Regions from separate parts of the Caballeronia sp. LZ024 genome, predicted to be linked through region 1. Evidence: riboswitches for the same ligand, from Rfam matches in the RefSeq annotation. Region 1 holds a riboswitch; the other holds the start of a gene.
What was found. Region 1 has a riboswitch for glycine ahead of QCE48_RS22350 (D-amino acid dehydrogenase). Riboswitches for the same ligand answer to the same signal wherever they lie in the genome.

Region 1 (9,528 bases):
GCGGCGTGCTCACGCAATACACCGGCGATCTCGCGAGCCTCGTGCTGCCCGCGCATGGCGAAGTGACGATCGTGATCGGCACGCCGCTCACGCAGATCCCGACCTATGCGTGGACCGATCCGCCGCCGTTCGCCACCTCGCCTATCACGCTCACCTACGGCGGCGTGGTCGGCAGCGCGTTCTGGGCGAACGGCGACACCGCGACGGGCGGCCAGGGCGCCGCGGTCGACGACATCGTCTGCGCGGCCGGCATGAGCGAGCTTTATCACGTGCACACGCACCTCGCGATCTTCAAGGACGGGCAATCGCTCGCGGTGCCGATGAACATCGGCCTTCCGGGACCGTGCAACTACGAGATGCACACGCACGACCAGACCGGCATCATCCACATCGAAACGCCGAACCTCAAGTCGTTCACGCTCGGCAAGTTCTTCGATATCTGGGGACAGCCGCTCTCGGCGACGAACGTCGCGGGCATCACTGGCACCGTAGTCGCCTATATCAACGACAACGGCGACGTGCGTCGCTATACGGGCGACTTGCGCGCGATCGAACTGACCTCGCATCGCGCGATCACGCTGCAGATCGGCACGCCGGTCAGCACGCTGCCGGTCTACGTATGGGCGAGCGAGGCACAGTAAGCGGAGGGGTGGTTTAAGGCAGGAGAAGGAGGACCGGCGGGCCTAATGGCCGCCGGTCAGCGACTTGCTGGTGTGGTCGAGCGCGCGTTCGATGTCGCGCAGAAAGTCGAGTGCGAGGGCGTCCGCTTCGGGCGTGCCCTCCGCGAAGTCGCTCGGGACGGCCTGCCCTTGCGCGCGGCGCATGGCGCACACGCGCGCGGCGACGAGGCGCGCGTCGTCGAAAAGCGCTTGGTCGACGCAAAAGGGAAATAGCACGCCCTGGTTCATGAAATGCGGACCCGCGTAGTCTCAGGCGAACTGGGCTGCCGGCAGGCCGGCCATGATGATCGCGGCGTGTGTCGGCGCGACGGTCGAGTTCTTCGGCGCCTGCGTGAGCGCCGTGAGCATCGCCTGGTCGTTGAAGCGGAAGAAGCACAGCAACTGGTCCGACGCAGCCAGCTTGACCACCTGCGCGAGCGTCAGGTTCGCCAGGATGTCGGCGATCTCCCGCGACAGCCCGAGGCGGAACATGCCGATCGCGCGGTCTTCACGCAACAGGCGCTGGGCCAGCATGATGTACGAAAGGTTGATCTCGCGAATCGCTTCTGAAGTCTCGGCGGTTTGCATGGCGTCTCCGGTCTGGCTGGGCGAACGGTCGTTCTGGACCGCTTCCCGTAACATTCGTTACATTTCGTAACAGGATGGATCGGAGTCTAAAGTCGCCGCAAACGATTAGCAATGGGTTTTCAGACGTTTTTTTCGGATGGAAAGAATTTCCAGGTAACTATTGCGCAAACCATTGCGCGCCCAGCCAGCCGGCGCGGTCCGGTTGGTCTACATGTAACAAACCGGCTTACTGTTGCGACTCGTCGTCGTCCTCGTCGTTCATCCCGAGCGCCCAGCGGATGTCGCGTGCGAAATCGAGGCTGACCTTTTCCCACTGCGGCGAGCCGAGTGCGAAATCGCGGGGATTGCTCCGGCCGCGCGCGCGCCGAATCGTCTCGATGCTCAGCGCGAGAGCAAATGCTTCGCCACGGAGCGGATGCATGCGGCCGAGCGGGAGGTCTTCGTCTTGTTCCATTGACCAGTTTTCGGCGCATGCAGAACAAACTTGAGGACGGTCGTGCGGCGCCGTCTGCGTCGCGATGCCGCGCAAGCGCTTGCGCGCACGCGGCTTTGTCGTGAAGCCGAAAAGACTTGCCAACAATAATCGCGGACGTTACCTTGCACCTGTTCTCGACATGCAGCGCGGGAGAGATCGTCAAGGCAACTGATGACGACGCCGACGGAGCAACCGCCCCGGAAACTCTCAGGCCCAAGGACCGCGCCGCAGGAACGATCTGGAGAGAGGCGCGACGCGCCCACCGAAGGGGATCTTCCGCCGCATCACCGCTTCAGCGTTTCACTGGCGTAAGAGAAACTCTCAGGTACATGGACAGATGGGGCATCGGCGCCGGAAGCCGACTCGCGCAATGAGCGCGGTCGAAGGCATCCGGCGATGCTCAATTCGATCTGGACCATGTCATGTCACGAATCGCCATCATCGGCGCCGGGATTACCGGCGTCACCACCGCTTACGCCCTCGCCCGCCGCGGCTTCCAGGTTACCGTCTACGAACGTCATCGCTATGCGGCGATGGAAACGTCGTTCGCGAACGGCGGCCAGCTCTCCGTCAGCAACGCCGAAGTCTGGAACCGCACGGCCACCGTGCTGAAGGGCCTGCGCTGGATGCTCACGCGCGACGCCCCGCTGCTCATGAATCCGTCGCCCTCGTGGCACAAGTATTCGTGGATGGGCGAATTCCTGCGCCAGATTCCGAACTACCGCGCGAACACCATCGAGACCGTGCGCCTCGCGCTTGCCGCGCGCGAGCATCTCTTTTCGATCGCCGAGCGCGAAGGCATCGCGTTCGACCTGGAACGGCGCGGCATCCTTCATATCTACAAGGATCGCCGAGACTACGACGCCGCCGCGAAGGTCAACGCGCTGCTGCGCGAAGGCGGCCTCGACCGCCATGCGGTCGGCGCGAGCGAGATCGGCCGCATCGAGCCCGCGTTGCAGGGCGAGTTTCATGGCGGCTTCTTCACGCCGTCGGATTCGACCGGCGACATCCACAAGTTCACGCGCGGTCTCGCCGATGCCTGCGCGCGTTACGGCGTCGAATTCCGCTACGACACGCAGATCGAGTCGATCCGGCAGGGCGGCGACGCGCGCATCTCGATCGACGCCCGCCACGATGGAGAACGGCGCGCCGACGTGTTCGAGCAGGTCGTCGTGTGTGCGGGCGTGCAAAGCCGCGCGTTCGCCGGCATGCTGGGCGACCAGGTTAACGTCTATCCGGTGAAGGGCTATTCGATCACCGTCTGTCTCGACGATGAACAGAGCCAGAACGCGGCCCCCTGGGTCAGCCTTCTCGACGACAACGCGAAGATCGTCACGAGCCGGCTCGGTGCCGATCGCTTTCGCGTCGCGGGCACGGCCGAGATCAACGGCTTCAATCGCGATATTCGCGCGGACCGCGTCGCGCCGCTCGTCGACTGGACGCGGCGTCTCTTCCCGCAGGTCTCGACCGCGCGCGTGATTCCGTGGGCCGGCCTGCGACCGATGTTGCCGAGCATGCTGCCGCGGGTCGGCGCCGGCAAGCTTCCGGGCGTGTACTACAACACCGGGCACGGGCATCTCGGCTGGACGCTGTCGGCGGCGACGGCCGAGTCGATCGCCGAGACGATCCAGCACGGCGCGGGCCGCCGCAAGCCCGCGGGCGTACGCACATCCCGGCCCGCGCCGGTGCGCTCGTAACACGCACGAAGGTTCACTCGCGGCGGCCGGCCAGCACTTCGTCGATCAGTCCGTAGTCGCGCGCCTCGACCGCCGACATGAAGTTGTCGCGGTCGGTGTCGCGCGCGATCTCTTCGACCGTCTTGCCGGTGCGCTCCGCCGTGATCGCGTTCAGACGCTCGCGCAGGTACAGGACTTCCTGCGCCTGGATCGCGACGTCGGCGGCGGTGCCCTGCGAGCCGCCCGACGGCTGGTGGATCATGATGCGCGCGTTGGGCAGCGCGAAGCGCTTGCCCTTCGTTCCCGCGTTCAGCAGGAACGTGCCCATGCTCGCCGCGAAGCCGGTGCAGAGCGTCGAGACGTCGGGGCGCACGAACTGCATCGTGTCGTAGATCGCCATCCCGTCGTAGACGGAGCCGCCCGGCGAGTTGATGTAAAGGGCGATATCCTTGTCGGGATTCTCCGCTTCCAGAAACAGCAATTGCGCGACGACGAGGCTCGCCGTCTGGTCGTTGACCGGTCCGACGAGAAACACGATGCGCTCGCGCAAGAGGCGCGAATAGACGTCGTAGGCACGCTCGCCGCGTCCCGATTGCTCGATGACGGTCGGCACGAGATTGAGGCTCGTCGGGTTGCGCTTGTGCAGGTTCATCGCGGCTCCGTTTCGTATGAAGTGGCTGGATCGCGCCGTTGCGCTCTCCTCCCCTTGACGACCGGCCGGTGCCCGCCGTGACGCGCGCAAAAAAATACCGCCGCGCTGTCACATTCGCGTGGCGCCGCGCGTCATGCCTTGAAGCGCCATCACATCGAGCAGAGGAACCATGCGCATGACAACCGACCCGGACGACGCCACCGCCTCGCGGACCGCGGTCTTCGAAACACTGCGGGCGCGCATTCATTCGATCGCGCAGCGCATCGTCGGCAACCGGGCGGACGCCGAGGACATCGTCCAGGACACGTTCGTCCGGTGGTACACGTCGTCCGCCGACGACGTGCGCGTGCCCGCCGCATGGTTCACGACGGTCGCGACGCGCCTTGCGATCGATCACGTCCGCCGCGCGCGTCGCGAGCGCGAGAAACTCGACGAAGCATTGCCCGCGCCGGCCGACGAGGCATCGGTTCCGTCGGCGGAAGACCGGATCGAGCAGGCGTCGCAGGTCGCGCATGGCGTGCGCCTGCTGTTCGAACGGCTCGGTCCCGAAGAACGCGCGGCGCTTTTGCTGCACGAAGCGTTCGATGCGGACTACGCGAGCATCGCGGCGGCGCTCGGGCGCACGCCCGCGCATTGCCGTCAGATGGTGCATCGCGCGAAGGCGCGCATCCTCGATGACAACGCGCGGTCGACCGGACGCGCGCGTGCGGAAGACGACGCCGTCGCCACGCTCGTCGATGCCATCGCCCGGCAGGACCGCGACGCCGTTCTCCGACCAATGCGCCCGCAAACAGCGGCGCCGGAAGCACGAGCGCGCGCCGGTACGCTCGCGACGCTGGAAACGGCGGCACTCATCGTGCGCTTGCGGTGCGGCGCTGCATCGACGGCGATAGCGGCATTCGACTGACCGATGGCATGACTGCTCGCGGCACGGCTTCGGCGTAACATAGGCTGCGCTTCTCGCGAGGCCAGGCCCCGCGCCACTTCCAGCCGATCACGGAGACCGTCTCATGCCAAAGACCGCAGGATCCATGGTGACTTTTCGCCGCCCCGACGGACAGGACGTAGCGGGCTATCTCGCGCAGCCGGACAAGGCCGAAGGCGCGCCCGCCATCGTCGTGATCCAGGAATGGTGGGGGCTGAACGACCAGATCCGCGGCGTCGCGGACCGTTTCGCGCGATGCGGCTACCGGGCGCTCGTGCCCGACCTGTTCCACGGCAAATCGACGGTCGAAGAGGAAGAGGCGAGCCATCTGCTCGGCGCGCTCGATTTCGGCGACGCCACCTCGCAGGACATTCGCGGCGCCGTCCAGTACCTGAAGGAAGGATCGGGGCGCGTCGGCGTGACGGGCTACTGCATGGGCGGCGCGCTCACGCTGCTTGCGCTGTGCCAGGTTCCGGACGTGGCCGCGGGCGTCGTATGGTACGGCTTCCCGCCGCTCGACTACATCGATGCATCCGCGATCAAGGTGCCCGTGCAAGGCCACTGGGCCGCGCAGGACGAATTTTTTCCGGCTGCGACGGTCGACGCGCTCGAAGCGAAGCTGCGCGAGGCCGACGTCGATTTCGAGTTCCACCGCTATCTCGCCCATCATGCGTTCGCGAACGAAACGGCCGCCGGGCCGGGCCGCATCGCGCGCACGCAGTTCGATCCGGTCTGGTCGCAGATGGCGTGGGACCGGACGCTGACGTTTTTCGGGCGCACGCTGTGGGAAGGTTCGCCTGGGCTCGAAGCGGCGCGTCCATGACAGCCGGATCGCGTGCGCCGGGCTCTAGTTGAGCCCAGCCAGCCGCGCGTACAGATCGTCGATCGGCATCGGCTTCGCGAAGTAGTGATCGAATCCCGCTTCGTCGGCGCTCTGCCGGAAGTCGGGCGTCGTATAGCCGCTCAGCGCCACGAGACAGAGCGGCCGGCCCCGCGCCTTCTCCCGCAGTCCGCGCGCGACCTCGAAGCCCGTCATGTCGGGGAGACCGATGTCGATCACCGCCACCGAGGGCGTGAAGGATTCGGCCAATTCGAACGCCGACGCGCCGTCGAACGCCACCTCGCACTGGTGTCCGCCCATCGTGAGCAGCGCTTCGAGCGCCTCGGCGGCGTCGCGGTTGTCGTCGACGATCAGGATGCGCTGCGCGCGCTGCTGCGGCATGGCAGCGAGCTGATTCACTTCGTCGGGCAGCGGTTCGTAGACGCGCGGCAGCCTGACGACGAACGTCGTTCCGCAGCCGATGCCCGCGCTCTCCACGCGCACCGAGCCGCCATGATCCTGCACGAGACGCTTCACGACCGTGAGCCCGATGCCGAGCCCCGCGTCCTGCCGCCCGATCGCAGTCGACGCCTGCGCGAACAAGTCGAAGACGCGCGGCAGCATCGCGGGCTCGATGCCGATGCCGCGATCGCACACTTCGATCGTCACTTCCGTGTCCGTGGCGCCGACCGTCACGACGATCTCGTCGGGCTCGGACGTGTAGCGCGCCGCGTTGTGCAGGATATTGCTGAACACCTGCTTCAGGCGCGCGACATCGCCCCGCACGAGCACGACGTCGCGCGGATAGACCGTGGTCACGCGATGGCCGCGCCGTTCGAGTTCGGCCGTGGTCATTTCGAGCGCGCCGACGATCAGCTCGTCGATGCGCGCCACTTCGGTGTGCAGGTCCACCTTGCCGCGCGTGAGCCGCGACACGTCGAGCAGATCGTTCACCATGCGCGACAACTGCGCGGTCTGCCGCCCAATCAGCGCGAGCGTCTCGCCGAACTCGCTGTGCGCCGCGCCGCCGCGCTCGGCCAGTTCCAGCGCGAGGCTCACCGCCGCGAGCGGATTTCTCAGCTCGTGCGCGAGCATCGCGAGGAATTCGTTTTTCCGCACATCGGCTTCTTCCAGCTCAGTCTGCTTGCGACGCAGTTCGCCGAGCGTGATCAGCATCTCGCGGTTCTGCTGTTCGAGTTCCTCGACGGGCGTCTGCGCCTTGCGCCGCGTCAACTGGTCGACGAGCACGCTCAGCTTGTCGAGTGTCAGGCGCGGCTTGTCGCGCGGCAGGAACATTTCCAGCGTCACGGTCGTGCCGCGGCCGGCGCCGGTGCTGACGGAAAAGCCGTCCGCCATGCGCCGGCTGCCGGTCAGGCCGATGCCGGGCCGGCCCTCGGGATGCACGCCGCTCAGGATCTGGTCCAGCTTCGCGATGCCCGGCCCCTTGTCGGCGATCTGCGCGACGATGCACTGCACGCCGGCCGCCTCGCTCGAATCGCCGACCAAAAACGTCAGCGTGCCGCCGCCCGCGAACTGCACCGCATTGCGCGCGATTTCCGATACCGCCGTGACGAAGCGCGTGCGCTGAAGGTCGTCGAGTCCGAATAGCTCTCCGATCTGCCGCGCGCGGTCACGGATCGCGACGAGGCTCAGATTGCTCGCGATCGACGTGGAAAGGATTCGGTGCTGCATCTCAGGCCGCCTTGACGACGACGATCGACGCGTCGTCGTTGTCGCGAGCGAAGTCGCGATGGAGCACGTGAGCGATCACGACCGGATGATGCGCAAGCAGGTCGGGATGGCGGCTCAGGTTCCAGCGCGTGGACAGCCCGTCCGTCGTCGCGATGAACACGCTGCGCGCGTTCCAGTCCGCGTGGCTCTCGCGCACGAGCCGCATGTTGTAGCCGACGGTTCCGTCGGTCGACACGAGATGCTGGTTGACCTCGCCCGTGTTCACGATCGCGACGATATTGCCGACACCCGCATAGGTCATCGACTTCTTCGCGGGCTCGAACTTCGCTACCGCCATCACCGCGCCGCGCGTCGAGCGCAGTCCCGCGTGCGCCGCGCGCAGGACGTCGCCGGGCGAATCGTCGCCGCCAGCGCGCTCGCGGAAGACGCCGAGCGCGCGGTGCGACGCCTCGGACGCGAGCGGACCGTGGCCGAGGCCGTCGAGCAACGTGATCCAGAGCGCGTCGCCCGTCTCCGACATGCTCCACGCGTCGCCGCAGATCTGCTGGCCGAGCTTCGGCGTCGATCGCGCGCCGACCGTCCACGGGCGCTTGCCCGCGTCGCCTGCAGCCTTGCTCGCGACCCGCGCGAGCAGCACCGTCCCGCTGCCGGCGAGCGAATAGAAGTCGAATAGCGCGGAATGCCGCTCCATCGTGCCGAGCCCCGCGCCGAGACTGCCGCCTGTCGAGAAACCGTCCTTTCTGGCGGCCTCGACGTTGACGATGCCCGGCCCACGGTCCACCGCGACGATCTCGATGCCGCTCGCCGTCGGGTCCGCGTGATTCGCGTAGGGCGCGAGATGGATCTCGCCGCTCCGCGCGTACTTGAGGATGTTGGTGGCCGCCTCGCTCACGACGAGCGCGGCATCGGCCTGCACGCGCTCGGAAAAGCCGAGCGACTGCGCGAGCGCGACAGCGGACCGGCGGGCGTGCGCGACGCCGCTCTGGTCCGAAAGAATTACCGTCGCTTCCATTGCACGATGCTCACGCGTGTCCCGCTTCCGACCGTCGAGGCGATCTCGAACTCGTTGACGAGCCGCCGCGCGCCGCCGAGCCCGAGGCCCATGCTTTTCGCCGTGCTATAGCCGTCTTCCAGCGCCTTCTCGATGTTGGGAATGCCGGGACCTTTGTCCTCGAAAATCAGTTGAATGCCCTGACGCCCGTCCTTTTCCACTTCGACCAGCGTGACCGTGCCGCCTTGTCCGTGCACGAGCGTATTGCGGGCGAGTTCGCTCGCCGCCGTGACGAACTTGGTACGTTCGAGCGTGCCGAAGGAAAGGCGCGTTGCCCAGTCTTGCACGGCTTTGCGGGCAAGGTTCACCTCGCCTGGCGTGCGAATCTCCAGGACGACCTGATTTAACGTAACGATGAAGATTCTCCCGAGCCGGCCGAGGACTGCAGCATCGCCATACCCTTGTCGACATCGAGAGCAGTTCGAATTCCCTTGAGCGTCATGCCAAGCTCCACAAGCGTGATCGCAACAGCGGGCCGCATGCCGACCAGCACGGTCTCTGCGTCCAGCACCCGCGCCATCGCCGCGATGTGGCCGAGCGTGCGGCCGATGAACGAGTCGACGATTTCCAGCGCCGAAATGTCGATCAGCACGCCGCGGGCCCGGGTCTGTTCGATGCGCGAGGTCAGGTCTTCCTGCAGCGAAAGCACGAGCTCGTCATGCAGTTCGACCTGAATCGATACCAGCAGGAATTCGCCAAGCTTGAGAACCGGAATCTGCTCCATCTTCAATCACCTGCTCTGACGGCGCCCAACTTGCTGACGGTGAGATTGACACGGCGCAGTGCAATCTTGAGCGCCTCGGCGAGCGTCGCCTTCGTCACCACGTCGCCGAGATCGACGCCGAGATGAACGATGGTCTGCGCAATCTGCGGGCGGATGCCGCTGATGATGCACTCCGCGCCCATCAGGCGCGCGGCCGCGACGGTCTTGAGCAAATGTTGCGCGACGAGCGTATCGACGGTCGGCACGCCCGTGATGTCGATGATCGC
Region 2 (9,528 bases), on a different contig from region 1:
ATCGTCCGTGCTGTACGGAAGTTGCCGTTGCTGTCACGCTGTCGCTGAACGGACTCACACTAAAAACGGGAGACGAGACAAGCATGAGTGAAGCACCCCACGGAGCCCCGATCAAAACACCCGGCCAGCTTATCGCAGCGGTCATCGCCGGGTTCGCCGTCCCCATCGTCATCATCATTCTGCTCGCCGTGTACGTGAACAACACGACGCGCACCGGCGCGGGCACCGACCTGTTCTCCGATGCCTCCGTCGCCTCGCGCATCGCGCCGGTCGCGCAAGTCGACATCCGCGACGCCAACGCGCCGCGCGTCTTCAAGACGGGCGAACAGGTCTACAAGGCCGTCTGTTCGACGTGTCACGCAGCCGGAACCGCAGGCGCGCCGAAGTTCGGCGATGCCGGCAACTGGGCGCCCCGCATCGCCGAGGGTTACGACACGCTCCTGCACAACGCCCTGAACGGCAAGGGCGCGATGCCCGCACGCGGCGGCACGAGCCCCGACGACTACAGTGACTTCGAGATCGGACGCGCGGTCGTCTACATGGGGAACAACAGCGGCGGCAAGCTCGAGGAGCCGGCTCAACCGGCATCGGGCGCGGCCGCGGCTGCAGCAGCGCCCGCGAGCGGTGCCGCGCCCGCTGCGGCGGCATCGGGTGCGCAGGAGAATTCGCAGGCTGCGGCGGCGGTCGCCGCGCTGGCTTCGGTGCCGCAGGCCGCTCCCGCGCCGGCGGCGGGCGCGCAAAGCGCGGATGCATCGCAGGCCGGCAAGGCGCTTTACACGCAGGTCTGTCAGGCGTGCCATGCGGCTGGCGTGCTGAACGCGCCCAAATTCGGCGACAAGGCGGCGTGGGCCGAGCGCCTGAAGGAACCGATGGACACCGTCTACAACTACGCGCTGCACGGCAAGGGCGCGATGCCGCCGAAGGGCGGATCGAACGCGTCGGATGCCGATGTGAAAGCCGCCGTCGACTATATGGTGAGCGCGGCGAAGTAGACGGCGCGCCGCGCACCCACAAAAAACCCTGCGCGGTCAGCTTAGACCGGCAGGGTTTTGTGCTTTAAGGCCGGCGTCAGGACTTCTGCAACATCGCCTTGAGCATCGCCATGCGGTCCTTCGGCGTCATCGGCGCTTCGTCTTCGGTCGGCGGCGGCGCGTCGTCGAGCAGCATTTCGGGGATGAACCGCGACGGCTCGCACACCACCGTCTCCCGGGCGCGCTTTCTCTTCTTGCACCAGTTCAGATGCAGACTGCGCTGCGCCCGCGTGATCGCGACGTACATCAGCCGCCGCTCTTCCTCGATACGCCCCTCGTCGACCGGACCGTCGTCCGAGCCGGCGCCGCCACGATGCGGCATGATCCCTTCCTCGACGCCCACCAAGAACACGTGCGGATATTCGAGCCCTTTCGACGCGTGCACCGTCGAGAGCCGCACCGCGTCGGGGTCTTCGTCCTTGCCTTCGAGCATCGACATCAGCGCGACCGTCTGGATCAGGCCGAGCAGGTTCTTGCCTTCGTCACCGAAACCGTCGGCGTTGTCGTAGCTCGTCTGCTCCGCGTCGCCCGACGGCTCCGGCTTCGTACCCTTTCGCTTGAGCCACTCGCAGAACTCCAGCACGTTCTGCCACTTCGACTGCGCCTGCCGCTCGTCGTGCGCATCGTACAGATACGCCTCGTAGTGGATCGCTTCCATCATGTCGTCGAGGACGGTCGTCGCCGGATCGCGGGCGGCGCGGTCGGCGAGGCGCTGCATCCATTCGCAGAACGTGCGCAGCGGCTCGACCTGCCGCGCGGAAAGCCGCGCCTCGATGCCGCCCATGAACACCGCCTCGAACAGCGACACCTTCGCCGCGCCCGCAAACGACCCGAGCGCTTCGAGCGTCGTGTTGCCGACCCCGCGCCGCGGCGTCGTGATCGCGCGGATGAACGCGGGATCGTCGTCGGGATTCGCGATCAGACGCAGGTACGCGATGATGTCCTTGATCTCGGCCTTGTCGAAGAACGACTGTCCGCCCGAGAGCACGTAGGGAATCCGCTCGCGGCGCAACACCTGTTCGAAGATGCGCGCCTGAAAATTGCCGCGATACAAAATGGCGTAGTCGCGAAACGCCGCGCGCCGCTCGAACTTGTGCGCCGACAGGCGAAACACGACCGATTCCGCCTCGTGCTCTTCGTCGTTGCAGCCGGTGACGGTGATCGTGTCGCCCATGCCGTGCTCGGACCAGAGCTTCTTCTCGAAGAGCTTCGGATTGTTCGCGATGACGTTGTTCGCCGCCGTGAGAATGCGCACCGTCGAGCGATAGTTCTGCTCCAGCTTGACCACATGCAGCTTCGGGAAATCCTTGCCCAGTTGCGCGAGGTTTTCGAGCGTCGCGCCGCGCCAGCCGTAGATCGCCTGATCGTCGTCGCCGACGGCCGTGAATGCCGCGCGCGGGCCGGCCAGGAGCTTCAGCAATTCATACTGGCAGGTGTTCGTGTCCTGATATTCGTCGATCAGCAGATAGCGCAGGCGGTTCTGCCACTTGTCGCGCACCTGCTCGTTTTCCGCGAAAAGCTGCGCGGGACGCAGGATCAGATCGTCGAAATCGAGCGCCTGGTACGCGTGCAGCGTCGCCGCGTAGCTGCGGTAGACGATCGCCGCCTGATGCTCGTCCTCGTTCGCGGCCAGCACGGAGGCTTGATCCGGCGACACCATCGCGTTCTTCCAGAGCGAGATGATCGACTGGATCTTGCGGATCAGGCCCTTGTCGGTCGTGCCGAGTTGCTCCTGCACCATGCCGAAGCAGTCGTCGGCGTCCATGATCGAAAACTGCGGCTTCAGTCCGACGTGCGCCGCTTCCTGACGCATGATCTGCACGCCGAGCGAGTGAAAGGTGCAGATCGTCAACTGGTTGACGGGCACCTTGCGGCCTTCCTTGCCGGGCGTCGTGAGCGTCTTGCCTTCGAGCAGCTTCGCCGTGCGCTCGCGCATTTCGAGCGCGGCCTTGTTCGTGAAGGTGAGCGCGGCGATATGCTTCGGCTCGAAACCGCGACGCTCGATCAAATGGGCGATCTTTTGCGTGATCACGCGCGTCTTGCCGCTGCCGGCGCCGGCGAGCACGAGACAGGGACCATCGAGATAACGCACCGCTTCGCTTTGCGCGGCGTTCAGACCTGCGGACATCGTGTGTGGACTTTGAGAGGCGTTGGGCGGAAGGCTCTCGACACCGCCGGATGGACAGCGAAACCGGGCGCCGTCGAGACGCACGCAATTTCGAGAGACGCGATGTTAACACGGCGATCGACGTCTTCGATCTGGCCCTGTGCGCCGCCATCGACCGGTCAAATATGCCGTCCGGCATGGCATGGCGTGCCACAATATCGCGACACCCACGCACGAGGATGCCCGCATGAGTTCCCTACTGAAAGTCGGCGTGATGGGCTACGGCCTGGCCGGCGCGACGTTCCACGCGCCCGTCATCGAGCACTGCGGGCGCGCGAGCGTCGCCGCGATCGCGACGAGCCAGTCCGAGCGCGCGCAGGCCGATTATCCGAAGGCGGCGATCGTCGCTGATTTCGACGCGCTCGTCGCCATCGACGAAATCGAATGCATCGTGATCGCGACGCCCAACGACACGCACTTCGACCTCGCGCGCCGGGCGCTGGAAGCGGGCAAGCACGTGGTCGTCGACAAGCCAGTGACGCTGTCCGCCGCCGCCGCACGCACGCTCGCCGATCTCGCGGCCGCGCGCGGCCTGCTGTTCGCGCCCTTTCACAACCGGCGCTGGGACGGCGATTTCATCACGTTGCGCGCGCTGATCGAAAGCGGGCGGCTCGGACGCGTGACGCATTTCGAATCGCATTTCGACCGTTTCCGCCCGAAAGTGCCGCAGCGATGGCGCGAGGAAACGTCGCGCGGAGGCGGTCTGCTGTTCGATCTCGGGCCGCATCTGATCGATCAGGCGCTCACGCTGTTCGGCGCGCCGCAGACCGTTTTCGCGACGGTCCGGCAGCACCGCGACCACGCGCACGCGCCAGATTACGTGCATCTGCTGCTCGGCTACGGCGACAAGGAAGTCGTCCTGCACGCTACCGCGCTCGCGGCGCTCGAACCGCCGCGGTTTTCCGTCCACGGAACGCGCGGCAGTTATGTGAAGAACGGGCTCGACACGCAGGAAGATCAGCTGAAAGCGGGCCTGCGTCCGGGCGACGCCGAATTCGCAAAAAATCCGCCCGGCCTCCTGCGCGAAGTCGACGGCGATCACGATCTGCGCCAGGAATTCGCCACGCGCGACGGCGCCTACGCCGACTACTATCGCGCGCTGGCAGCGTCGATCCAGGACAAGAAGCCGTTCCCGGTTTCGGCGCAGGACGCGGTCGACGTGATGACGATCATCGAACTCGCGATGGAAAGCGACGCCGAAGGGCGGCGCGTGGCATTCAGGCGGCTGTGAAGCCCGGGCGGCGTGCCACTCGGCGGTTTCCTAATCTGTTTGACAAGCCTAATACGGTCGCGTAAATTCGCCGCACGCGTCGGGAGAGCGCGTGGCCGCAGGTTTTGCGCGCCGCGCCGCCGAAGGGGCACACCCGCAAACTCTCAGGCAAAAGGACCGGCCGCGTCGAGGAAATCGTTCGTTCAGAACCGTTTCTTCGCACTCTGGAGAGCGGCACGGCCGGGATGGAAACAATCGGCTGGTGCCCACCGAAGGGGCGCGCGATGGGCCGCATACCGGGTCCGCGCAATCTCTCAGGTACCGAGGACAGAGGGGTCATGCTTCGATCCGCCACGCGGTTTGGGCTTTGCATGCTGCATTTGCGATCACGCAAAGACGCAGCCTGAAAAGCCGAAACCGCCGGTGAAGTCGAAGCATGGCCTTTTTTGTTTTTGCGACCCGAGGCCCCGATGACCGAACTTCAACACACGCCCCTCCACGCCGCTCACCTCGCGCTCAACGCGCGCATGGTCGACTTCGGCGGCTGGGACATGCCCGTCAACTACGGCTCGCAGATCGACGAACACAAGGCCGTGCGCACCGACGCCGGCATGTTCGACGTGTCGCACATGCGCGTCGTCGATTTCACCGGCGGCCCGGTGCGCGACTTCTTCAAGCTCGCGATCGCCAATAACGTCGACAAGCTCACCACGCCCGGAAAGGCGCTCTACTCCTGCCTGCTCAACAGCAAAGGCGGCGTGATCGACGACCTGATCGTCTACTTTTTCGCCGAAGACCATTTTCGCGTCGTCGTGAACGCGAGCACCGCCGAGAAGGACATTGCGTGGTTCGGCCAGCTGAACGCCGAAGGCGAATTCGGCCTGACGATCACGCCGCGCCGCGATCTGGCGATCGTCGCCGTGCAGGGTCCGAACGCGCGCGAAAAAGTCTGGCAAGTGGTGCCGGAGACGCGCGCCGCGACCGAATCGATCAAGCCGTTCAACGCCGTGACGTTCCCCTCGACGCCCTTCGGCGAACTGATGCTCGCCCGCACCGGCTACACCGGCGAGGACGGCTTCGAGATCCTCGTGCTGGACGCGCACGTCGAAGCGCTTTGGGACGCACTGAAGGCGCAGGGCGTGAAGCCCGCAGGCCTCGGCGCACGCGACACGCTGCGGCTCGAAGCCGGCATGAACCTCTACGGCCAGGACATGGACGAAAACGTCTCGCCGCTCGACGCGGGCCTCGCGTGGACCGTCGACATGAAATCGTCGCGCGATTTCATCGGGCGCACGGCGCTCGAAGCGGACGGCCAGAAGTCGAATTTCGTCGGACTGATTCTGCACAAGGAAAACGGCCGCGCCGGTGGCGTGCTTCGTGCTCACCAGAAAGTCGTCACGCCGGCGGGCGAGGGCGAGATCACGAGCGGCACGTTTTCCCCGTCGATGCAGGAATCGATCGCGTTCGCCCGGGTGCCGGCGAGCGTGAATCCGGGCGACGTCGTGCAGGTCGTGATCCGCGACAAGCAACTTCCCGCTAGCGTGGTAAAACTGCCCTTCGTGCGCAACGGCAAGGTGCTCGCGAGCCTCTGACGAGGCCGCGCCGCACGGCGCAGCGCATGTCCGAACCCTACTCTCAAGAACCACGCACAGGAGCATCCAATGAGCATCCCGGCCGAACTGAAATACACCGAATCGCACGAATGGGTCCGCACCGAAGCTGACGGCACGCTCGCCATCGGCATCACCGATCACGCGCAGGAAGCGCTCGGCGACATCGTGTTCGTCGAACTGCCGGCGGCGGGCAAGACCGTGACGGCGGGCGACGCGATCGCGGTCATCGAATCGGTGAAGGCGGCGTCCGACATCTACGCGCCGGTCTCGGGCGAAATCGTCGCGGCCAACGACGCGCTGACGAGCGGCCCCGACCAGATCAACGGCGCGCCGTATGAAAGCTGGCTCTTCAAGATCAAGCCGGCCGCTGACGCAAGCCTCGACAAGCTGCTCGACGCCGCCGGCTACGGCCAGTCGATCGGCGAATAATCTCTTAATCGACGGTGCGGTTTTCGCGGACGCAAGCCGCCGGAAACCGCACCCGCAGGAATTCACATGAAGCTCGACACTCCGGATCGCCTGATGAACCGCTCATCCCTGTCCCTCGCCGCGCTCGAATGCCACGATGCATTCGCCGAGCGGCACATCGGTCCCGATTCCGCCGACCAGCGCGCGATGCTCGACGCGCTCGGCTTCGCCTCGCGCGCGGCGTTCATCGACGCGGTGATCCCGGAGTCGATCCGCCGTCAGGAAACCTTGCCGCTCGGCGCCGCGTTGGGTCCCTTCGCGCAGCCGAAGAGCGAGGCTGAAGCGCTCGCGTCGCTCAGGAAGCTCGCGGATCAGAATCTGGTGTTCCGGACGTACATCGGTCAGGGCTATTACGGCACGCACACGCCGGCTGTGATCCTGCGCAACGTGCTGGAAAATCCGGCCTGGTACACGGCGTACACGCCGTATCAGCCGGAGATTTCGCAAGGGCGCCTGGAGGCGCTCCTGAACTTCCAGCAGATGGTGATCGATTTGACCGGCCTCGCGATCTCGAACGCGTCGCTGCTCGACGAAGCCACCGCCGCCGCCGAAGCGATGACGCTTTTGCAACGCGTCGGCAAGCCGAAGTCGAACGTGTTTTACGTCGCCGACGACGTATTGCCGCAGACGATCGAAGTCGTGCGGACACGCGCGAAGCCGATCGGCGTGGACGTGAAGGTCGGGCCGGCCGAGGACGCTGCTTCGGCGAATGCGTTCGGCGTGCTGCTGCAATACCCGGGCGCGAACGGTGACGTGCGCGACTACCGCGCGCTCACCGAAGCGATTCACGCGGCGGGCGGTTACGTGGTCGCCGCCGCCGATCTGCTCGCGCTCACGCTGCTGACGCCGCCGGGCGAATGGGGCGCGGATGTCGCGGTCGGCAATACGCAGCGGTTCGGCGTGCCGGTCGGCTTCGGCGGTCCGCACGCGGCGTACATGGCCGTGCGCGACGAATTCAAACGCCAGATGCCGGGGCGGCTGGTGGGCGTGACCGTCGACGCGCAGGGCAAGCACGCGCTGCGTCTCGCACTGCAAACGCGCGAACAGCACATCCGCCGCGAGAAGGCGACGTCGAATGTGTGTACCGCGCAGGCGTTGCTCGCGATCATGGCGAGCATGTACGCGGTCTATCACGGCCCGCACGGTCTGAAGACGATCGCGCTGCGCGTGAACCGCGTCGCGTCGATCTTCGCGGCGGGCGTCCAGAAGCTCGGCTACGCGCTCGCAAACGAAACGTTCTTCGACACGGTGACCATCCAGAGCGGCGCGAACACCACGGCGCTGCATCAGGCTGCTTCCGCCGCGCACATCAACCTGCGTCATGTGGATGCGCAGCATGTGGGCGTGTCGCTCGACGAAACCACCACCCGCGACGACCTGACGAAGCTCTTCGCGCTCTTCGCGGAAGTCGCGGGCAAGACGGAAACCTTCGACATCGACGCGCTCGATGGCGCGCTCAAGGAATCGCTGCCCGCCCATCTGCATCGCACGAGCGAATTCCTCACGCACCCGGTCTTCAACCGTCACCATTCCGAGCACGAAATGCTGCGCTATCTGCGCAGTCTCGCCGACAAGGACCTCGCGCTCGACCGCACGATGATCCCGCTCGGCTCGTGCACGATGAAGCTCAACGCGACCTCGGAAATGCTGCCGGTCACGTGGCCCGAATTCGCGCAGATCCATCCGTTCGCGCCGGCCGAGCAGACCGTCGGCTATCGCACGATGATCGATCAGCTCGAACAGATGCTCGTCGCGTGCACGGGTTATGCGGCCGTGTCGCTGCAGCCGAACGCCGGCTCGCAAGGCGAGTACGCGGGGCTGCTCATCATCCATGCGTACCACGAGTCGCGCGGCGAAGGGCATCGCAATGTCTGCCTGATTCCGGCTTCCGCGCACGGCACCAATCCGGCGTCCGCGCAGATGGCGGGCATGCAGGTTGTCGTGGTCGCGTGCGATGCGAACGGCAACGTCGATATCGACGACCTCAAGGCGAAAGCCGAGAAGCATTCGGCGAATCTCGCGGCGATCATGATTACGTATCCGTCGACGCACGGCGTGTTCGAGCGCAACGTCCGCGAAATCTGCGAGATCGTGCACGCGCACGGCGGCCAGGTGTACGTCGACGGCGCCAACATGAACGCGATGGTCGGCCTGACCGCACCCGGCCAGTTCGGCGGCGACGTGTCGCACCTGAACCTGCACAAGACCTTCTGCATTCCGCACGGCGGCGGCGGACCGGGCGTCGGCCCCGTCGCGGTCGGCGCGCATCTTGCGAAGTTCCTGCCGAACCAGCACTCGACCGGCTATCAGCGCGACGAAAGCGGTATCGGCGCGGTGTCGTCGGCGCCTTACGGCTCGGCCGCAATCCTGCCGATCTCGTGGATGTATATCGCGATGATGGGCGCGAAGGGCCTCACCGCCGCGACCGAAAGCGCGATTCTCGCGGCGAACTACGTGGCGAATCGTCTCGCGCCGCACTATCCGGTGCTTTACAGCGGACCGGGCGGACTGGTTGCGCACGAATGCATTCTCGACGTGCGGCCGATCAAGGAATCGAGCGGCATTTCGGTGGAAGACGTCGCCAAGCGCCTGATCGATTTCGGCTTCCACGCGCCGACGATGAGCTTCCCGGTGCCGGGCACGCTGATGGTCGAACCGACGGAATCGGAGTCGAAGGAAGAACTCGACCGCTTCATCGACGCGATGATCCGGATTCGCGAGGAGATTCGCGCGGTGGAGGAAGAGCGCGCCGATCGCGAGGACAATCCGCTGAAGCACGCGCCGCACACGGCGGCCGTCGTGACCGCCGACGACTGGACGCACACGTACACGCGCGAGCAGGCGGCGTATCCGCTGAAGTCGCTCGTCGCGCGCAAGTACTGGCCGCCGGTCGGCCGCGCGGATAACGCCTATGGCGACCGCAACCTGATGTGCTCGTGCGTGCCGGTGTCGGAATACGACGACTGACGTGGACATCGCCAGACCGCCCGGAAGCTTCGGGCGGTTTTTGCTTCAGCCGCCCAATCCCGGCTAACATCT

Region 2: another riboswitch for glycine. It lies ahead of gcvT (glycine cleavage system aminomethyltransferase GcvT); the one in region 1 lies ahead of QCE48_RS22350 (D-amino acid dehydrogenase).

The regions. Positions count from the first base shown of each region.
Region 1 covers NZ_JARUXL010000004.1:32,121-41,648, reverse strand. Annotated here, with positions in the region: gene QCE48_RS22370 (hypothetical protein) at 1-641, shown strand, start outside; gene QCE48_RS22365 (hypothetical protein) at 684-896, opposite strand; gene flhD (flagellar transcriptional regulator FlhD) at 930-1,247, opposite strand; gene QCE48_RS22355 (hypothetical protein) at 1,474-1,776, opposite strand; glycine riboswitch at 1,860-1,955, shown strand; glycine riboswitch at 1,959-2,061, shown strand; gene QCE48_RS22350 (D-amino acid dehydrogenase) at 2,145-3,419, shown strand; gene clpP (ATP-dependent Clp endopeptidase proteolytic subunit ClpP) at 3,433-4,050, opposite strand; gene QCE48_RS22340 (sigma-70 family RNA polymerase sigma factor) at 4,226-4,957, shown strand; gene QCE48_RS22335 (dienelactone hydrolase family protein) at 5,061-5,798, shown strand; gene QCE48_RS22330 (ATP-binding protein) at 5,823-7,487, opposite strand; gene QCE48_RS22325 (ATP-binding protein/SpoIIE family protein phosphatase) at 7,489-8,499, opposite strand; gene QCE48_RS22320 (anti-sigma regulatory factor) at 8,484-8,825, opposite strand; gene QCE48_RS22315 (STAS domain-containing protein) at 8,882-9,262, opposite strand; gene QCE48_RS22310 (STAS domain-containing protein) at 9,265-9,528, opposite strand, start outside.
Region 2 covers NZ_JARUXL010000001.1:3,335,080-3,344,607, forward strand. Annotated here, with positions in the region: gene QCE48_RS15105 (c-type cytochrome) at 84-992, shown strand; gene QCE48_RS15110 (UvrD-helicase domain-containing protein) at 1,069-3,159, opposite strand; gene QCE48_RS15115 (oxidoreductase) at 3,386-4,429, shown strand; glycine riboswitch at 4,500-4,599, shown strand; glycine riboswitch at 4,623-4,749, shown strand; gene gcvT (glycine cleavage system aminomethyltransferase GcvT) at 4,879-6,000, shown strand; gene gcvH (glycine cleavage system protein GcvH) at 6,070-6,450, shown strand; gene gcvP (aminomethyl-transferring glycine dehydrogenase) at 6,517-9,456, shown strand.